3 regions of the Cupriavidus sp. USMAA2-4 genome follow, and region 1 is predicted to be linked to each of the others. Evidence: predicted binding sites of a transcription regulator. Region 1 holds the regulator's gene; each other region holds the start of a gene.
The links. Region 1 encodes sigma-54, which starts transcription at its own class of promoters, with help from an activator protein. Its sites were predicted from a motif close to TGGCANGNAANCTGCTTT; they were not measured.
Positions count from the first base shown of each region.

Region 2: BKK79_RS34915 (isopenicillin N synthase family dioxygenase) is a predicted target of sigma-54. The motif match lies at 3,380-3,397, and genes of this name have one in related genera.
Region 3: BKK79_RS35220 (phenol hydroxylase subunit) is a predicted target of sigma-54. The motif match lies at 2,406-2,423, and genes of this name have one in related genera.

Region 1 covers NZ_CP017748.1:1,969,220-1,975,408, reverse strand. The annotation lists gene BKK79_RS08630 (PsiF family protein) at 1-97, opposite strand, end outside; gene hprK (HPr(Ser) kinase/phosphatase) at 274-1,245, opposite strand; gene ptsN (PTS IIA-like nitrogen regulatory protein PtsN) at 1,325-1,780, opposite strand; gene hpf (ribosome hibernation-promoting factor, HPF/YfiA family) at 2,166-2,516, opposite strand; gene BKK79_RS08610 (RNA polymerase factor sigma-54) at 2,566-4,041, opposite strand; gene lptB (LPS export ABC transporter ATP-binding protein) at 4,142-4,936, opposite strand; gene lptA (lipopolysaccharide transport periplasmic protein LptA) at 4,992-5,618, opposite strand; gene lptC (LPS export ABC transporter periplasmic protein LptC) at 5,676-6,189, opposite strand, start outside.
Region 2 covers NZ_CP017749.1:3,422,644-3,428,832, reverse strand. The annotation lists gene BKK79_RS34935 (LysR family transcriptional regulator) at 1-431, opposite strand, end outside; gene BKK79_RS34930 (glyoxalase/bleomycin resistance/extradiol dioxygenase family protein) at 519-950, opposite strand; gene BKK79_RS34925 (isopenicillin N synthase family dioxygenase) at 947-1,963, opposite strand; gene BKK79_RS34920 (ABC transporter substrate-binding protein) at 1,978-3,003, opposite strand; gene BKK79_RS34915 (isopenicillin N synthase family dioxygenase) at 3,674-4,672, shown strand; gene BKK79_RS34910 (helix-turn-helix transcriptional regulator) at 4,721-5,392, opposite strand; gene BKK79_RS34905 (RidA family protein) at 5,487-6,005, shown strand; gene BKK79_RS34900 (LysR family transcriptional regulator) at 6,040-6,189, opposite strand, start outside.
Region 3 covers NZ_CP017749.1:3,486,004-3,492,192, reverse strand. The annotation lists gene poxR (phenol degradation transcriptional regulator PoxR) at 14-1,720, shown strand; gene BKK79_RS35220 (phenol hydroxylase subunit) at 2,488-2,712, shown strand; gene BKK79_RS35215 (aromatic/alkene monooxygenase hydroxylase subunit beta) at 2,806-3,801, shown strand; gene BKK79_RS35210 (MmoB/DmpM family protein) at 3,812-4,084, shown strand; gene BKK79_RS35205 (aromatic/alkene/methane monooxygenase hydroxylase/oxygenase subunit alpha) at 4,152-5,666, shown strand; gene BKK79_RS35200 (phenol hydroxylase subunit P4) at 5,708-6,067, shown strand; gene BKK79_RS35195 (NADH:ubiquinone reductase (Na(+)-transporting) subunit F) at 6,093-6,189, shown strand, end outside.

The DNA.
Region 1 (6,189 bases):
GCTGGGAGTTGGCCGCCGCGGGCGCCGAGCCTTGGGCGAATGCTCCCGTGGCGAACAGCGGGGTCAGCAGTGCACAGATCGCGATCATCTTCTTCATGCTCTTCTCCTGGCTGTGGAAGACTTCATGGCCGCGTGCCATGCCGGCGCCGCGGTGTCTGACTGGGCTCGATGCCCATTACCGCACACAACGGCGCGCCGCCGGCCTGCGTTGACGGCCGCGCCCGTGTTCCTGTAAGCAATTGCAAGCAGCGGCCGGCGGCATGCCGGCCGGCGTCAGAGCAGTCTTCCCTGGCCCCGCGAGACCGCGTCGGCCTGCATCGCGGCCCGCTGGCGGTCCATGAAGTCGCGCAGCGTGTCGATGCCGCGCAGGCGCAGGATGGTGTTGCGCACCGCAGCCTCGACCAGCACCGCCAGGTTGCGGCCGGCCGCAACCTGGATCTTCACCATGTGGATCGGCAGGCCCAGTACGTCCAGGTACTGCGAATCGAGCGGCAGCCGCTCGAACTCGCCGTCGTTGCGGCGCACCAGTTGCACCACCAGCTTGAGCTTCATCTTCCGGCGCACCGCCGTCTCGCCGAAGATGGTCTTGATGTCGAGCAGGCCCAGGCCGCGCACCTCGAGCAGGTTCTGCAGCAATGGCGGGCAGCGTCCTTCGACGAAGTCCGGACCCAGGCGCACGAAGTCGACCGCGTCATCGGCCACCAGGCCGTGGCCGCGCGAGATCAGTTCCAGGCCCAGTTCGCTCTTGCCCAGGCCGGATTCGCCCATGATCAGCACGCCCATGCCGAGAATGTCGAGGAATACCCCGTGCATGGTCACGCGCGGCGCCGAGATGCGCGACAGGTAGAGGCGCAGGTGGTCGATCACGGCCGCCGAGGATACCGGCGTGGTGAACAGCGGTGTGGAAGAGCGCGTGCAGCGCAGTTCCAGGTCGGGCGGTGGCTCCATGCCGTCGGCGACCACCAGGAAGGGCGGCTCGAGCAGGATCAGCTCGCCCATCTGCCGCTTGCGCATCTCGTCGTCCAGCCGCTGGTAGTAGGTGATCTCGGGTTTGCCGAGGACCTGGATGCGGTTGGGGTGGATCAGGTTCAGGTGGCCCACGAGGTCGGCGGCCGAGGTGGCTTCGCGGGCGAAATCCACGTCGAAGGCGCGATCCGCCCCCTCGAGACCCGCCACCCATGAGAGTTTGAGGTCGGCTGCGTTGTCGTCGAAGATGGACTGGGAAGAAACGCCGGTGAGTTCCATGCGGGGGAGTCTGGTGGGGCTGGAAAGCGCTAGGACCCGCCGCCGGTGCCTTGGCCCGCGCCTGCGGGCGGAGCGCCGGTCAGGGATGCCATTCGGTCAGGAGCTGGTGCACGGCTTCGGGCGTCGGCAGGGTGGCCAGGCCTTCGCGCATGTCGCGGTCGGACAGCAACTGGGCGATCTCCGACAGGATCTCGAGATGTTGCTGGGTGGCCTGCTCGGGTACCAGCAGGAAGATCAGCAGCGACACCGGCTTGCCGTCGGGCGATTCGAATGGGATCGGCTCGGCCAGACGCATGAAGGCGGCCAGCGGTTGCTTCAGGCCCTTGATGCGGCCATGCGGGATGGCCACGCCCGCGCCCAGCCCGGTCGAGCCCAGCGACTCGCGCGCGAACAGGTTGTCGGTGACCGTGGCCCGCGCCACGCCATGGTTGTTCTCGAAGAGGAGTCCGGCCTGTTCGAAGACGCGCTTCTTGCTGGTGACGCTGACGTCGAGTGTGATGTTGCCTGGCGGCAGCAATTTGGCCAAACGGTTCATGGCAGGTGCGCAGGGATTCCAGATAAGCGGCCCGGTGCGCTGCGCGCCCGGCCGGGTCAAAGAGGCGGAATATCCGCTCGCTCCGCCGGTCGGGCGCCGGCATGCGGAGTATCGGACCATTATAGAGCAGCCCGCCCGCCTTCTTGTGCGGCGCGCAAGCCGCGGTCCCGGCGGTAGCGGCGACTCATGTATTGGAGAGCATACACTGCGTCGCGCCACTTGCGAACTCCCCCGGACGAGGGCGTGTACGGGGCGTGCACGCGAGCCGGTCCGCCAAAAGCAAAAAACCGCGCTTTATGCGCGGTTCGTGGTCTGGCCCTTGTGCTGGTGGCCGACGGGCGGCCTCAAGGCAGATCAGGCAGATTGTTCTTATTGTTTTCTCTGGCTATTGCTGCATCTGTGCGGCAGCCATCTGGTACTTCACGGATTCCCGGTCGTGGCTCTGCACGCGGTCCTTGTACCGGATGACCTGACGGTCCAGCTTGTCGACCAGTGCGTCGATCGCCGCATACAGGTCTTCGTGGTGCGCCTCGACGAAGATGTCCTTGCCCTTCAGATGCAGATTGATTTCCGCGTACTGACGCCTGTCCTTTTCCTTGTGGTTGTCGACAGAGAGCAGCACGCTAACGCCGATGACTTGATCGAAATGCCTGACGATACGCTCCAGCTTCGTTTCCACGTACTCACGCAGGGGTGGCGTGATGTCCAGGTGGTGTCCACTGATCTTGAAGTTCATAGCGCTTCTCCTTCTGAAAGAGCCACACCAGGCAGGCGATGCGGCTCGGCTACAAAGACTTGCGGAGATTGACTGCCGGGATCTTCAGCGCTTCTCGGTACTTGGCGACCGTCCGGCGCGCCACGACGAAGCCCTGATCGCCCAGCAATTCGGCAATTCGGCTGTCGGACAGGGGATTCTTCGGGTCTTCGGCTCCTATCAGTTGCTTGATCAAGGCTCGGATAGCCGTTGATGAAGCAGCGCCGCCCGTTTCCGTGGACACATGGCTGCCGAAGAAGTACTTCAGCTCGAAAGTGCCCATGGGGGTGGCCATGTATTTGTTAGTCGTCACCCGAGAGATGGTTGACTCGTGTAATCCCAGTGTATCGGCAATCTCCCGCAAAACCAAGGGGCGCATCGCAATTTCACCGTGGCTGAAGAAGTTCTTTTGACGCTCGACAATGGCCTGTGCGACACGCAGGATGGTGTCGAAGCGCTGCTGGATGTTCTTGATCAGCCAGCGGGCTTCCTGCAGTTTCTGCTGCAGGCCGGCGGCACCGGATTCGCCCTTGGCGCCGCGCAGGATCTGCGCGTACATGTCGTTGATGCGCAGGCGCGGCATCACGTCGGGATTGAGTTGGGCGATCCAGCCACTGCCGCTCTTGCGCACGAACACGTCGGGCACGACGAAGTCGGCCTGCGGACGGTTGTAGGCGTGGCCCGGATACGGTGCCAGCGAGCGGATCAGGTCATGTGCTGCCTTCAGCGCCGTCTCGTCCACCTGCAGCGCCTTCTTCAAGCGCGTGTAATCGCGCGCGGCCAGCAGTTCCAGGTGGTGGTTGACGATGCCCAGCGCCAGCTCGCGCTGCGGATGCGACAGCCGCCGCAGCTGCAGCGCCAGGCATTCGGCCGCATTGCGCGCTCCCACGCCGGGTGGATCGAAGCTCTGCAGCAGGGCCAGCATGGCCTGCACTTCCTCGATCTCGAACTCCAGCTCTTCGGGCAGCTCTTCGCAGATCTCCTCGAGCGTGGCGCTGAGGTAGCCGTCGTCGTCGAGCGACTCGATCAGGAAGATGGCCAGGCCCTTGTCGCGCGCCGAGATCTTCAGCGGCGCGAGCTGTTCCATCAGGTGCTCGCGCAGGGTCGGCTCGGCGTCGCGCAGTTGCAGCGGCGCCTTCTCGTCTTCGTCGCCCTGGGGGCGACGCGCGAAGTCGTCCAGGCTCCAGTCGCTGCCGTAGTCGTCGGCGCCGTCGCCGAAGCGCTCTTCATCGCCGCCGCCCTCGTCGCTGCGTGCCTCGCCATTGCCCTGCGCTTCGGCCGGGGCCGGCGCGGGTGCGCTCTGCACGTTGATGCTGCCATCGGCGGCCACCCGCAGCGGGCTCTCGATCCAATCGTTTTCGCGCTCGAGGAGAGGGTTTTCGATCAGGGCCTGCTCGACTTCCTGCTGCAGTTCGAGCGTGGAAAGCTGCAACAGCCGGATCGACTGCTGAAGCTGTGGCGTCAGTGCGAGATGCTGGGAAAGGCGGAGCTGAAGCGAAGGTTTCATGCGGCCTATTCTATGCCCATCCGCAGCGCGATGGAACGAAAATTGCTAACGTTCCTGCCGCTTTGTCGCGGTCCCGCGCCGGCGAGGCGCGGCCACCGCATCACATGCGGAAGTTCTCGCCTAGGTAGACCCGGCGCACCGATTCGTTGGCGATGATTTCCTGCGGGCGGCCCTCGGCCAGCACCGCGCCCTCGCTGATGATGTAGGCGTGGTCGCAGATGCCCAGCGTCTCGCGCACATTGTGGTCGGTGATCAGCACGCCGATGTTGCGCGCCTTGAGGAAGCTGACGATACGCTGGATCTCGCCCACCGCGATCGGGTCGACACCGGCGAACGGTTCGTCGAGCAGGATGAAGCGCGGGGCCGAAGCCAGCGCGCGCGCGATTTCCACGCGCCGGCGCTCGCCGCCCGACAGCGACAGCGCGGGATTCTGGCGCAGGTGGGCGATCTGCAGGTCGTCGAGCAGCGCGTCCAGGCGGCGCTCGATCTCCTGCGCCGACAGCGGCTTGCCGTCGACGATCTGCAGCTCCAGCACCGCGCGGATGTTCTCCTCGACGTTGAGCTTGCGGAACACCGAGGCCTCCTGCGGCAGGTAGGACAGGCCCATGCGCGCGCGCTCGTGGATGGCCAGGCCGCTCAGGTGCAGGCCGTCGAGCACGATGTCGCCTTCGTCCAGCGCCACCAGGCCGACGATCATGTAGAAGGAGGTGGTCTTGCCGGCGCCGTTGGGCCCCAGCAGGCCGACCACCTCGCCGCTCTTGACGTCGAGCGAGACGTCCTTGACCACCGTGCGCGAGCCATAGCGCTTCTTCAGGTGGCGTACCGTCAGCGTGCTGCCGCCGGCGGACTGGCCGTTGCTGGCGGTGGCGGCGGGGGCGGTCTGGGTATCGGTCATGAGGGCAGTGCGTTGGGAGCGCCTGGCGCGCTGGATGCGTTGCGTTCGGCTGGGTTCAGGACTTGGACGGCGCGGGTGCGGGCTTCAGCTCCAGCGGCGGCGCTGCCGGCGCGCTGGCCGGCTGGCGCGGCGAGAGCACGGCGCGCACGCGTCCCGAGGAGGTCACCGCGCCTTTGTCGCCGCTGCTGCTGGCCGTGTAGTACTCGTTGTTGCTGTCGTAGGTGATCACGGCGCCGCGGATCTCGTCGATCTGCTTGCCGCCCGCCAGGCGCGCCATGCGGGCCTGGCCGATCAGCTTGGAGATGCCTTGCTTGCCGTCGTACTCGATGCGGTCGCCCCAGCCGTCGATGTACTCGTCGACGTTGTCGCGCTTCTGGCGGATATAGGCGAGCTTGCCCGGCTTGGCCGTGGCGATGGCGTACTGGTAGCCCTCGGGGTCGGTGCGCAGCTCGGCGGCGTCCGACTTCAGCACCATGGTGCCCTTGGTCAGGACCACGTTGCCGGTCAGCGTGTAGACCTGCTTGACGTCATCGTAGCTGGCGTTGTCGGCCTCGAGCACCAGCGGCTTGTCGCGGTCGGCGCGCTCGGCGTGGGCGGCCGGCGCCAGGCAGAGCGCGGCGGCCGCGGCCAGCAGGGCAGGCGAAATCCGGGCGCGGAACCACGTCTTCAAGGCAGGCATCATGATGGTGAGCGGATGGAGAAAGCGGCGGCTGCGGGTTGCCGCGCGCGGTTGCATGACTTAGGACCTCGGCGCGGGCGCGCCGCGCGGGGTGGTGACGATAGTGCCGCGCACGTTGCCGAACAATTGTACTTCGCGCGTGACGTTGTTGAAGAGCAGGCCGTTGGCGTTCATCACGGAGACGCCGCGGGTGAGCTGCACCGGCTTGTCGGTCTTCACGAGATCGTCGTTGACGAGGATCCGGAAGTACTCGGAGGCCGCGCTCATCTGCGGGTCCTGCGCCGGGTCGGGACCCTGCGCCCGCACGATGAGGCCGTTGTCGTAGAGGTCGATGATCGAGCCGTCCGCGTTCATCTTGCCGCGGTCGGCGCGGCCGCTCACCGGCGGGCGGCCCGGATCGTAGGAGCGCATCGCGGGGCGGGCGAACTCGTAGGTCTGGTCGTCCTCGAAGTGCACCATCTTGTCGCCGTTGAAGCGCAACTTGGTGTCGCCGTTCACGTCGAGCTCGGTGGCCGCGAAGCGGTCCATGTAGTAGTCGGGCTCGTGGCGTGCTGTCTTCGGGCCGGTCGCGGCT
Region 2 (6,189 bases), on a different replicon from region 1:
CGCACCACGGCGTCCACGCGCTGGCGGAACATGTCGACCAGGCGGTCGCCGATGCGCACGTGCAGCGAGACCGCGGGGTGGGCCTGCTGGAAGGCATCCAGCCAGGGCGCCAGCACGTGGCGGCCGAGGTCCGAGGGGATCGACAGCGAGACCTCGCCGCCGATGGCCTGGCGTCCTTGGGCGAGCGCGTCGCGGCCGGCATCGAGGTCGGCCAGCGCGCGGCGCGCGTGTGCCAGGTAGCGTTCGCCTTCCTGCGTCAGGCCCAGGCTGCGCGTGGAGCGCGCCAGCAGCCGCACGCCCAGTTCGCCCTCCAGCCGCTTGACCGCCGCGCTGGCGGCGGCCGGCGCGATATTGGCCACGCGCGCGGCGGCCGACAGGCTGCCGTTGTCGGCGGCCAGCACGAAGATGGCGAGATCGTCGAGGCGGAGCATGGCGGGTGGCGCAAAGGACTGCCTGGCGCGGCCGGGCGGGGCGCCATCTTACTATGCCTGCCCTGGCGGCCGGCCCGCCGCACCGCCTCAGGCTGGCAGCGCCGGCCGCTCGACGCCGTCCGGCAGCCCGATGCAGGCGACGCGGAAGACGTTGCCTTCGGGGTCTTCCAGTACTGCCTGCCATTGCCCGTAGTAGGTGGGATAGGGCCCCTTGCGCAGGCGTCCGCCCAGCGCCGTTGCGCGCCGCGCCGCGGCATCGACCGCGTGCGGGGTGTCCAGCATCAGCGTCGGGTAGGCCACCACCGGCGGCGCGCCCGCGCCGGCCTGCGGGCGGCGGTCTTCGAGCGCCAGCAAGGCATAGGCCGGGGCGGCGTTGAAGCCGAACTGGAAGCCTGGCGCCTCCAGCGCGCGGTAGATCGGCGAACGGCTCGCCACGGCTTCGGGCAGCGCCAGCAGCGCGCCGTAGAAGCCGCACTGGGCCTCGATGTCGCGGCACAGCAGATGGAACCAGAGCTTCATGCGGGCTCTCCCGCTGCGGCGACGCCGGCGTGTCCGGCCTGGCCGGCGGCAGCCGGGCCGCGCTGCAGGCCGTAGGTCTTGTCGTACATCTCGCGCAGGTGCTCGCCGGCGGTGCAGGGCGCGAAGCGCGGGGCCTCGCCGGCCGGCACCACGCCCGGCACCGGCTCGATGCGGGCCAGGTAGTCGGGTTCGTAGAAGAAGGGGATCGAATAGCGCGGCGCGCCGCCCGAATGCACGTTGCGCACGCGGTGCGGGTTGGAGTGGTAGAGGCCGTTGGTCCAGCGCGGGATCATGTCGCCCAGGTTGACCACGAAGCAGCCGTCGATCGGCGTGGCCGCCACCCAGCTGCCGTCCGGCATGCACACTTCCAGGCCGCCGTGCGCGTCCTGGGCCAGTACCGTGACGCAGCCCCAGTCGGTGTGGGCGCCGGCGCCGAAGGTGCGCGTGTCGGCATCGGCCGGATGGGCCGGATAGCGGACCATGCGCAGCGTCACCATGGGACTGTCGCTGGTGTGGTCGAAGTAGTGCTCGGGCAGGTCGAGCGACAGCGCGATCAGCTGCATCAGGCGGCGCGACAGCGCCAGCATGGCCTGGATGTAGGCCTCGCACTGCGCCGGTGCCCCGGGCAGTTCGGCCGGCCACTGGTTGTGGCCGTAGGACTGGTAGCCGGCCAGCACATAGGGATGCTGGTCCGGATAGGCCATGCCGCAGAAGAAGCTCTCTTTCAGGTCGGGGCGGGCGTGCTCGTCCAGGGTCTGCTCGCCGAGGTTCTCGAAGCCGCGCAGGGTGGGCGAGTTGCGCATCGCCAGCGCCGCGCGGGTGGCGGCGGGCAGGTCGAGCAGTTGCTCGGCGAGGGCGAACTGCCGCGCCACCTGGGCGGCATCGACGCCGTGCTGGCGCACGTAGAAGAAGCCGCTGGACATGGCGGCCGCGCGCAGCTGGCGCGCCACCTCGGCGCTGCGCGGCGCGCCCGGCGCGAGGGCATCGGTGAGGTCGAGGATGGGAAGGGCCATGGCGTGTCCCTCCCTCAGGCCTTGAGGCGGCGCTCGGCCGCGGCGGGCAGGAACTGCTCGCTCCAGATGTCGGCCGGGGCCGGCGCCGTCTTCAGGCCGAAGGCGCCGGCAGTCTCGTCGAGGGTGGCCTGCAGGCGCGCGGTGGTGGCCGCGCCCCAGCCGTCGCGCCGCGTGTCGGGGGTCTTCATGGTGCCGTCGACGATCAGGCGCAGGCGCTCCAGTTCGAGCGTCTCGTCGGCCAGCGGCTCGCGCGCCTTGACGGCGGCGGCGCCGGCCTTGGGATCGGCGATGGCATCGAGCCAGCCGCGCGTGGACGCCTTGACGAAGGCGCGCAGGACCTCCGGCTCGGCCATGGCGCGGCGGTTGGCCACCAGGCCGTTGCCGTAGGACTTCATGCCGTAGTCGGAGAAGCGGAACACGGTCAGGTGTTCGGGGCCCATGCCGCGCGCCTTGAGATTGAGCAGGCCGGTGAAGAAGAAGTAGGCGGCGGCGTCGAAGTCGCCCTTGGCGAAGCGCGTGTCGCCGAGGTCCGGCGCGACGTTTTCCCACTGCACCCCGGCCGCGTCGAAGCCCTGCGCCTTGGCGAACACCGGGAACAGCTTGCGCGAGGCATTGAAGGGCTGGCCCAGGATGCGCTTGCCGGCCAGGTCGGCCGGGCGGGCGATGGGGCCGCCCTTGCGCACCAGGATGGCGTTGGGGTTCAGGTCGTACTGGATCGCCACCGCCTTGAGGGCGGCGGACGGGTTGTTGACGTTGAACTCGATCATGCTGGCCAGGTCGGCCGAGGCGCAGTCGTAGGCGCCCCCGGCCACCAGGCTGATGGCCGAGGACGAGCCGTTGCCGGTATCGATGGTGAGGTCCAGGCCGGCTGCCTTGTAGTAGCCGCGCTGCTGCGCGAGCAGGAAGCCGGCGCCGGAGGCTTCCACCTTCCAGCCCAGGTTGAACTTGAACTTCTGCTGCGAGCCGGTGGCACGCACGAACGGCGTGGCGGCTAGCAGGGCGGTCGCGCCGGCGGCGCGTAACAGGGAGCGTCGTTGCATGGTGGTCCTTGCCCTCGTGGCGAATGACGGTCGGTCACCGGTGCGGCCGCCGGAAGCGGCATGGCATGCGCGGGGTCGCGCGGCGGCGGGTGGCGGCGTCGCACCTCGTTGGAGCAATTTCCGGGCGGCGGGGCCGCTGAACGCTTCTACTCCTGCAGCGTTTTTGCAGGAACCGTGCCATGGGGTGAAGCGGCGAGCCGGCGGTGCGCTGATGGTGCGCTGATGGTGCGCTGACGGTGCGCTGACGGTGCGTGGATGCTGCGCCGCCGGCCGGATTGGTGCGGGCCGCCTGCTGCATGCACCGGCTGGCGGCGCCGCCGAGGTGGCGTGGCGCCGCGGCGGTGCGCGCCATGGGCGCGAACGGCGCGCCGGGCGCTGGCCCGGAACCTGCTTGATCCCGGGCAAGAGTAGAAGCGTTCACCAGCCGTGTGCATGCCGGGCATGCGACGGCAGGCCGGGAATTGCTCTTGCGGTCCGCGCGCCGCGAACACTGTGTTCGCCGCCGCCGGGGCCCGGGGGCGATGCGGCCGCGCTGGCGGGACGCTGCTCCCGGTACCCGGTCGGCCGGCGCTGCGCGGTCCGGCCATCCTCATCCCGTACCAGGAGAATCCATATGAACGAGACCACCGCCATCCCCGCCGTTTCCCTTGCCACCGCCGATGCCGACGCCATGACCGCGGCAGCGGCGGGCTCGGCCCTCGCCGAGCTGCGCAAGGAGTCGCGCATGGGTGCCATGGGCTCCGAGACCCATGCGCGCGAGATCCGCCGCATCGACCTGTCCGACTTCGCGCGCCGCAAGGCCGAGATCGCCGACCAGCTCTGGCAGGCTGCCACCGAGGTCGGCTTCTTCCAGGTCGCCAACCACGGCATCGATCTCGCACGGGTGCACGAGGCCTTCGCCATGACCGAGCGCTTCTTCGCCCTGCCCGAGGCGGTCAAGGCGCGCCACCCGCTCAAGAAGGCGCTCAATGCCGGCTGGGAGAGCAAGGCCCAGGTGCGGCCGTCGACCGGCACGCCGGACCAGAAGGAGTCCTACCAGATCACGCGCCCGCACATGGACGGCCTGTGGCCGGGCGAGGAAGCCCTGGCCGGCTTCCAGTCCACCCTGCTCGCCTTCGAGGCGCAGTGCTGGGAGGTAGGCATGAAAGTGCTGTCGTGCTTCGCCGACAAGCTGGGCTTCGACAGCGACTTCTTCACGCGCGCGCACGCGCCCGCCTCGCCCGAGTACCAGAGCACGCTGCGCCTGCTGCACTACTATGCGATCCCGCCCGAGTACCAGGACAAGCTCGGCCTGTGGCGCGCCGGCGCCCACACCGACTTCGACTGCCTGACGTTGCTGTTCCAGCGCACCGGGCAGGGCGGTCTGCAGGTCTGCCCGGGCAAGGAGATGGAGGCGCAGCAATGGACCTCGATCGAACCCGACGAGACCGTCATCACCTGCAATATCGGCGACATGCTGATGCGCTGGAGCGACGACCGGCTGCCTTCCAACTTCCACCGCGTCAGGAATCCGGCGCCGCACGAGTCCATGGGTGCGCGCTACAGCATCGCCTTCTTCTGCCAGGCCAACCGCGATGCCATCATCGCGGGACCGGCCGGCAAGTACCCGCCGATCAGCGCGGGCGACTACCTCAAGCAGCGCGTCAGCGCGAACTTCAAGGCGTACTGAAGGCGCCGGAAATCATGGCGCCGCGCCTGGCATCGCTCGCAGCATCGCTCATGGCACCTCACCGGCGGCGCTGACGCGGTAGACGCAGCGCCGCGCGCCGGCCAGCAGATGCTCCTCGCGCTCGACGCGCGCCTGCGCGCCGAGCACCTCGCGGAACACCTGCAGCTCGGCGCGGCAGAAGCCCTGGCAGGTCTGCGCGGCGGCGCAGATCGGGCAGTGGTCTTCGATCAGCAGCCAATCCTCGCCGTCGCGCTCGACCCGTGCCATATAGCCTTCCGCCTCGCGCAGCGCGGCGAGCCGGCGCACGCGCTCGGGCAGCGTGGCCTCGCCGGCGCAGGCGCGCGTGTAGTCCTCGCGTGCCTGCTGCTCGCGCTGCCCGATCAGCTTGTCCAGCCCGGCTTCGCCGAACAGTTGGCGGATCGAGCCGATCAGCTGCACCGTGAGCTGTGCGTGGGTGTCGGGAAAGCGCGCCTGCCCGGCCGCGCTCAATGCCCATTCCTGGCGCGGGCGCCCGGCGCCGGCCGCGGCCTGGCGCCGCCCTTCGACGAGGCCGGCCGCGAGCAGCTTCTGCACCTGCTGGCGCGCGGCCTCGGCGGTGATCTGCAGGCGCTCGGCAATCTGCGCGGTCGAGGCCGGTCCGCGCGTTTTCAGCAAGAAGAGGATGCGATCCGACGGCTGCGGATTCCCTGAATTATCCAAGGGATTTGTTGTGTAATTCACTGGGGAGGCCTAATATCCAACGGAATTCTTGGATATTAGGCCGGGGCCGCCTCGCTGTCGAGGGCCCTGGCGCATGGCAAAAAGGAGCCACCTCATGCAGCCAGACACCTTCTCGCATCTCACCTCCTTCGACGAGGCCGGATCGTCCGGATCGTCCGGATCGGCCGGATCGTCCGGATCGGCCGATACCCGGCCGGCACGCGCGCTGGCCTTCCTCAATCCGCCAGGCCTCTACGATCCGCGTCCCAACGGCTATTCCCACCTGGCCCTGGTGCCGGCGGGGCGGGCCCTGATCTGCGTGGCGGGGCAGGGCGGCGAGCGCGAGGACGGCACGCTGCCGGCGAGCTTCGCCGGCCAGGTACGGCAGGCCTTCGACAACCTCGCCACGGCGCTGCGCGCGGCCGGCGCGGTGCCCGCCGACGTGGCCAAGCTGACGGTGCTGATCGTCGACCACGACGAGACGCGCTTGCGCGTGCTGGCCGAGGAAGTGGCGCGCCTGTGGGGCGAGGCGCCGCCGCCGGCCTGCACGCTGATCCCGGTACCGCGCCTGGCGCTGGATGGGATGCTGTTCGAGGTCGAGGCGCTCGCGGTGGGCGCGGCGGCCGGGCGCTAGCGCTCGCGGTGGGGGGATGGGGGCGATGCCTCGCTCAGGCAGCCTGCCGCGCCGGCTCGCCGAAGTGCGGATGGCGCGCGAACAGCTCGGCGGCCCAGTTGACGAAGATGCGCACCTTGGCCGACAGGTGGCGGTTCTGCGGGTACATCGCCGAGATCGGCAGCGACTCCCCCTGCCAGTCCGT
Region 3 (6,189 bases), on a different replicon from region 1:
AAGAGAGGAGACGATGAGCAGTTCTACCGACAATTTCTCGGCCACCATGCGCGATGGCCTGTCCAACCTCGCCCGCCGGCTGCGTTTCGCCATGAAGGAGGGGTCGATCTGGCTGGGCGAGCAGCGCATGATCCTGCTGCATACGGCGGCGCTGGGCGCCCTGCGCAAGGAATTGGTGGATACCCTCGGCATGGAGCGTGCGCGCGGCCTGTTCATGCGCATGGGCTTCCATTCCGGGCTGCGCGATGCCGAACTGGCCAAGACCATGCGCTCGGGCCACAGCGACTTCGGCATGCTCGAGATGGGGCCCTGCCTGCACACCATCGAGGGCGTGGTCAGGGTGACGCCGCTGACCGTGGACATCAATATCGCCGCCGGGGTCTACCACGGCGAATTCCTCTGGGAAGACTCCTTCGAGGGCGATGTGCACCGGCAGATGTTCGGCGTGGCGCAGGCGCCGGTGTGCTGGATGCAGATCGGCTACGCCACCGGCTATACCTCGGCGCTGATGGGCAAGACCATCCTCTACCGCGAACTGGAATGCGTGGGCTGCGGCCAGCCCCACTGCCGCATCCTGGGCAAGCCGCTGGAGCAGTGGGAGGACGGCGAGGCCGAGCTGGCGCTGTACCAGCCCGACCCGGTCATCGACACCATCCTGGCCTTGCAGAGCGAAGTGGAGCAATTGCGTGCCCTGCAGCGCGCCAATGACCAGCCCGCCGACCTGGTGGGCGGCTCGCCGGGCTTCCGCGCCGCCTGGAACCTGCTGCAGCGCGCCGCCGGCAGCAGCGTGACGGTGCTGCTGCTGGGGGAGACCGGGGTCGGCAAGGAGCGCTTCGCGCAAGCCCTGCACGGCGTCAGCGCGCGAGCCGACAAGCCCTTCGTGGCGGTGAACTGCGCCGCCATCCCCGACGAACTGATCGAGTCCGAGCTGTTCGGCGTGGAGAAGGGCGCCTTCACCGGCGCCCACCAGTCGCGTGCCGGCCGCTTCGAGCGTGCTCACGGCGGCACCCTGTTCCTGGACGAACTGGGCGAGCTGTCCGCCTCGGCGCAGTCCAAGCTGCTGCGCGTGCTGCAGGAGGGTGAGGTAGAGCGCGTCGGCGGCAACGAGGCGCGCAAGGTCGACGTGCGCCTGGTCGCCGCCACCAATGTGGACCTGGCCGAGGCGGTCAGGCAGGGCACCTTCCGCAAGGACCTGTACTACCGGCTCAACGTCTACCCGGTCACGATTCCGCCGCTGCGCGAGCGGCTGGACGACATCCGGCTGCTGGCGGAGCGCTTCATCGCGCGCTACGGCGCGCGCCATGGCAAGAAGATCCTCGGCATCACCGATCGCGCGCTGGCCGAGCTGCGCCGCTACGACTGGCCGGGCAATGTGCGCGAACTGGAGAACGTGATCGAGCGCGGCGTGATCCTGGCGGCCAACGGCGGCCAGATCAGCGCCGAGCAATTGTTCCTGCCCGGCACCGAAGCGCCGGCCGGGGTCGACACCACGCCCAGGCTGGGCGAGCAGGGCGCGCTGCCCGGCCTGCGCGAAGCCGCGGTGCATGGCCTGCTGGACTATATGGCCGAGAACGGCCTGGCGCTGGGCGAGGTGGAAAGCGTGCTGATGGAGGCTGCCATGCAGCGCGCCGACGGCAACCTGAGCCAGGCGGCGCGGCTGCTCGGGCTGACGCGGCCCCAGCTGGCGTACCGATGGAAGACGCGCGGCACGCGCGGGTGAGGGGAGCAGGCCGGCGCGGCGCGAACCCCGACGCGCATGCCGTAGCCGGCGAGATGCACCAACACCAATCGCCAAGCACACGGTCTTGGCTCCCTCTCCCCGCACGAAGAGGGTTGAGGAGAGGGGTGGTCTAGCGAGGCGTCGCATCGAGCGAAGCCCTCGGTGCGATCCTGCACGCGGGCACGGAAACGAAGCCGACGGTGCGATCCCGCCCGTCACGGCATAGCCAGTGCCTGCCCTCTCCCCGGCCCCGCTCCCGCAAGCGGGAGCGGGGAGACAGCCGCCACGGCGCAGCCCGTATCGCTCCGTCCGGAGCCAGCCGCCCCCCACGCATTCCTCCGATTTGATCATTTGATGCATCCCGCACGTCAGCGCTGCGCCGGGTCCGGCGCGGCGCGGCCTGGCGATGCTGCGCCGCGTTCCGCCGTGCGGCCCGGCAGCTGAGCGCCCGGGCCCTTTTGGCAGGGCTTCGTTGTTGCGATGCGCAAGTACGGCGGCGGCAGCGGCCGCTGCCCGCAAACGGCCGCCTGGCGCGGCTTTTGATCATTTGATCAAGTGCGCGGCGGAGCTTGATGAATTGATCGAGCGGTGGCGCAGCGATCTCTCCGGGTTTGTACGGAGATGGGCCGGGCGTGGCATCGCCATCTGTGCCGCAAACGCTGATCTGGCGTGCCTTTGCGCGGGCTGGCACGGTCTTCGCAATAGTCCGGGCAAGCACAACGCGATGCGGCACGGCAGCACGCGGATGCCACGCACCTGGAGACGCCATGATCAATCAATCGGTCCCGCTGTTCGAAGCCACGCCGCGCTACGTGCGCGTGGAAGGCCGCACGCCGGAGGGCTTCGTGCTGTTCGCCTTCAGCGTCGCCGATCCCGACCTGAACGTCGAACTCATCCTGCCGGAGCCGATGTTCGAAGCCTTCTGCAGCGCCAACCATGTGCGCTTCCTGCCGGCAGAGGCGGCCTCCGTCGATAGCGGCGAGGACGCCTAGCAGGCACCCACCGGGCACACACGACGGGCCGCCAGAGCCCCCACCGCCGGCGCACCCGCGCCGGCACCACGATACAAACCAGGAGACAACGCGATGCAAGTCGATATCAAGACGCAGCAGATCCAGCCGCTGCGCCAGACCTACGGCCACGTGGCGCGGCGCTTCGGCGACAAGCCGGCCTCGCGCTACCAGGAGGCGACCTACGACGTCCAGTCCGAGGTCAACTTCCACTACCGCCCGACCTGGGCGCCGCAGTTCGAGCTGTACGACAAGCGCCGCACCGCCATCGAGATGGCGGACTGGTATGCGCTGAAGGACCCGCGCCAGTACTACTACGGCGCCTACGTCGGTATGCGCGGGCGCCAGCAGGAAGCGGCCGAGAAGAACTTCGCCTTCGTCGAGAAGCGCGGGCTGCTGCAGGCGCTGCCGCTGGAATGGCGCGAGCGCCTGACCGATGGCCTGCTGCCGCTGCGCCACGTGGAATGGGCGGCGAACATGAACAACTTCTACTGCGCCGACTATGGCTGGGGCACGGCCATCACGCAGGCCTGCACCTACTGCGCGATGGACCGGCTGGGCATCGCCCAGTACCTGTCGCGCATCGGCCTGCTGCTGGACGGCAACACGGGTGCTGCGCTGGAGCGGGCGCGCGCGGCCTGGCTGGAGAGCGAGGCATGGCAGCCGCTGCGCCGCTTCGTCGAACACAGCTTCGTCATCGAGGACTGGTTCCAGACCTTCGTCACGCAGAACCTGGCGCTCGACGGGCTGCTCTATCCGCTCGTCTACCAGCATGCCGACGCGGCCATCGTGCGCGCCTGCGGCACCGGGCTGGCCGTGGTGACCGAGTTCATGAACGACTGGCGCGACGAGCACGTGCGCTGGGTCGACGCGGTGGTGCAGACGGCGGCCGCCGAGTCCGAGGCCAACCGCGCGCTGCTGTCGCGCTGGGCCGCCGAGGCACGCGCGCAGGCGGCCGAGGCGCTGCGGCCGGTGGCGGCCATCCTGCTGGGGGGCGAAGGAGAGCAGGCGATCGCCCTGTGCCTCGAACAATTCGACGCCCGGCTGGCCAAGCTCGGCGTGGCCGCCTGAGGAGAATGCCATGAGCGCCAACGTCTACATCGCCCTGCAGAACAACGACGACACCCGTCCCATCATCGAGGCCATCGCCGAGGCCAACCCGCTCGCCGTGGTGTCGCAGTTCCCCGCCATGGTCAAGATCGACGCCCCGGGGCGCCTGACCATCGTGCGCGAGCTGGTGGCCGACAAGCTCGGCCGCGACTGGGACCTGCAGGAGATCCACCTGAACCTGATCTCGCTGTCCGGCAACATCGACGAGACCGACGAAGCCTTCACGCTGCACTGGAGCGCCTGAGCACGGCTCGGCGCCCCGCACACAAGCAACGGCAACCACACGCCATAGCAGAGCATACGGAGACATCATGGACGCACGCAAGAAGCTCAACCTGCGCGAGAAGTACGCGACGATGACGCGCGACCTCGGCTGGGAGACCACCTACGAGCCGATGGACAAGGTCTTTCCCTTCGACAAGTACGAAGGCATCAAGATCCACGACTGGGACAAGTGGGAGGATCCCTTCCGCATGACCATGGACGCGTACTGGAAGTACCAGTCGGAGAAGGAGCGCAAGCTGTACGCGATCATCGACTCCTTCGTGCAGAACAACGGCCACCTCAACGTCTCGGACGCGCGCTACCTGAATGCGCTGCGGCTGTTCCTGACCGGCGTGACGCCGCTGGAGTATGCCGCGCACCGCGGCTATGCCCACCTGGGGCGCCATTTCCGCGGCGCCGGCGCGCGCGTCGCGGCGCAGATGCAATCGATCGACGAGCTGCGCCACGCGCAGACCCAGCTGCACACGCTGTCGGTCTACAACAAGTACTTCCACGGCTTCGGCGAGTGGCGCCACATGCATGACCGCGTCTGGTACCTGTCGGTGCCCAAGTCCTACTTCGAGGACGCAATGAGCGCGGGGCCGTTCGAGTTCATCACCGCGATCTCGTTCTCGTTCGAGTACGTGCTGACCAACCTGCTGTTCATGCCCTTCATGTCGGGCGCCGCCTACAACGGCGACATGGCCACAGTGACCTTCGGCTTCTCCGCGCAGTCGGACGAGTCGCGCCACATGACGCTGGGCCTGGAGGTGGTCAAGTTCCTGTGCGAGCAGGACCCGGACAACATCCCGATCCTGCAGAAGTGGCTCGACAAATGGTTCTGGCGCGGCTTCCGCCTGCTGACGCTGGTCGGCATGATGATGGACTACATGCTGCCGCGCCGCGTGATGTCCTGGGCCGAGGCCTGGGAGATGTACTTCGAGCAGGCCGGCGGGGCGCTCTTCAAGGACCTGGAGCGCTACGGCCTGCGCCTGCCCAAGTACCACGACGTCGCCACCAAGACCAAGGACCGCATCACCCACGAGGCCTGGGGCACCTTCTACAACTATGCGGCCGCCGCCGGCTTCCACACCTGGATCCCGAAGCCCGACGAGATGGCATGGCTGGACGAGAAGTATCCGCAGACCTTCGCGCGCTACTACAAGCCGCGCCTGGACTACTGGCAGGAGCGCCAGCAGGCCGGCGAGCGCTTCTACAACGGCACGCTGCCGATGCTGTGCCAGACCTGCCAGATCCCGATGGTGTTCTCCGAGCCGGACGACCCCACGCAGACCTGCTATCGCGAGAGCAGCTACCACGGCATGAAGTTCCACTTCTGCTCGGACGGCTGCAAGGACATCTTCGACGGCGAGCCCGAGAAGTATACCCAGGCCTGGCTGCCGGTGCACCAGATCTACCAGGGCAACTGCGGCGGTGCCTCGCTGGAGGACGTGCTCAAGTGGTACCGGCTCAACCTGGGCGCCGACAACCTCGACTTCGAAGGCTCGCAGGACCAGAAGAACTGGAATGCCTGGAAGGGCGTGCCGCACCCGGCTGCCTGAGCGCCGCGCCACCCCGGACCCCACGCATAAGGAGACACATCATGTCCGTCGCATCCATCGGTGAATACCGCTTCGAACCCGCCGACCGCGAGGCGGTGTTCCACGGCAACCGCCTGCTCTACGTCGGCTGGGACCAGCACCTGCTGTTCTGCGCGCCGCACTGCTTCCCCTTCCCGCCCGCGATGCGCCTGCGCGAGGTGGTCGAGCAGGTGCTGCCCGGCGTCTATGGCTACCACCCCGACTTCGGCCGCATCGACTGGAGCCGGGTCGAGTGGCTGCGCGGTGGCCGGCCCTGGCAGCCCGACCTCGACGCCACGCTGGAGGAGAACGGCCTCGGCCACAAGGAAGTGATCCGCTTCCGCACGCCCGGCCTGGACGGTATCGGCGGCAGCGCGAGCTGAGCGCCGCCGCGCAAGGAGACGCAAGATGTATTCGCTGACCATCGAGCCGATCGGGCAGACCATCCCGATCGCACCCGGGCAGACCGTGCTGGATGCCTGCCTGCGCAGCGGCGTATGGCTGC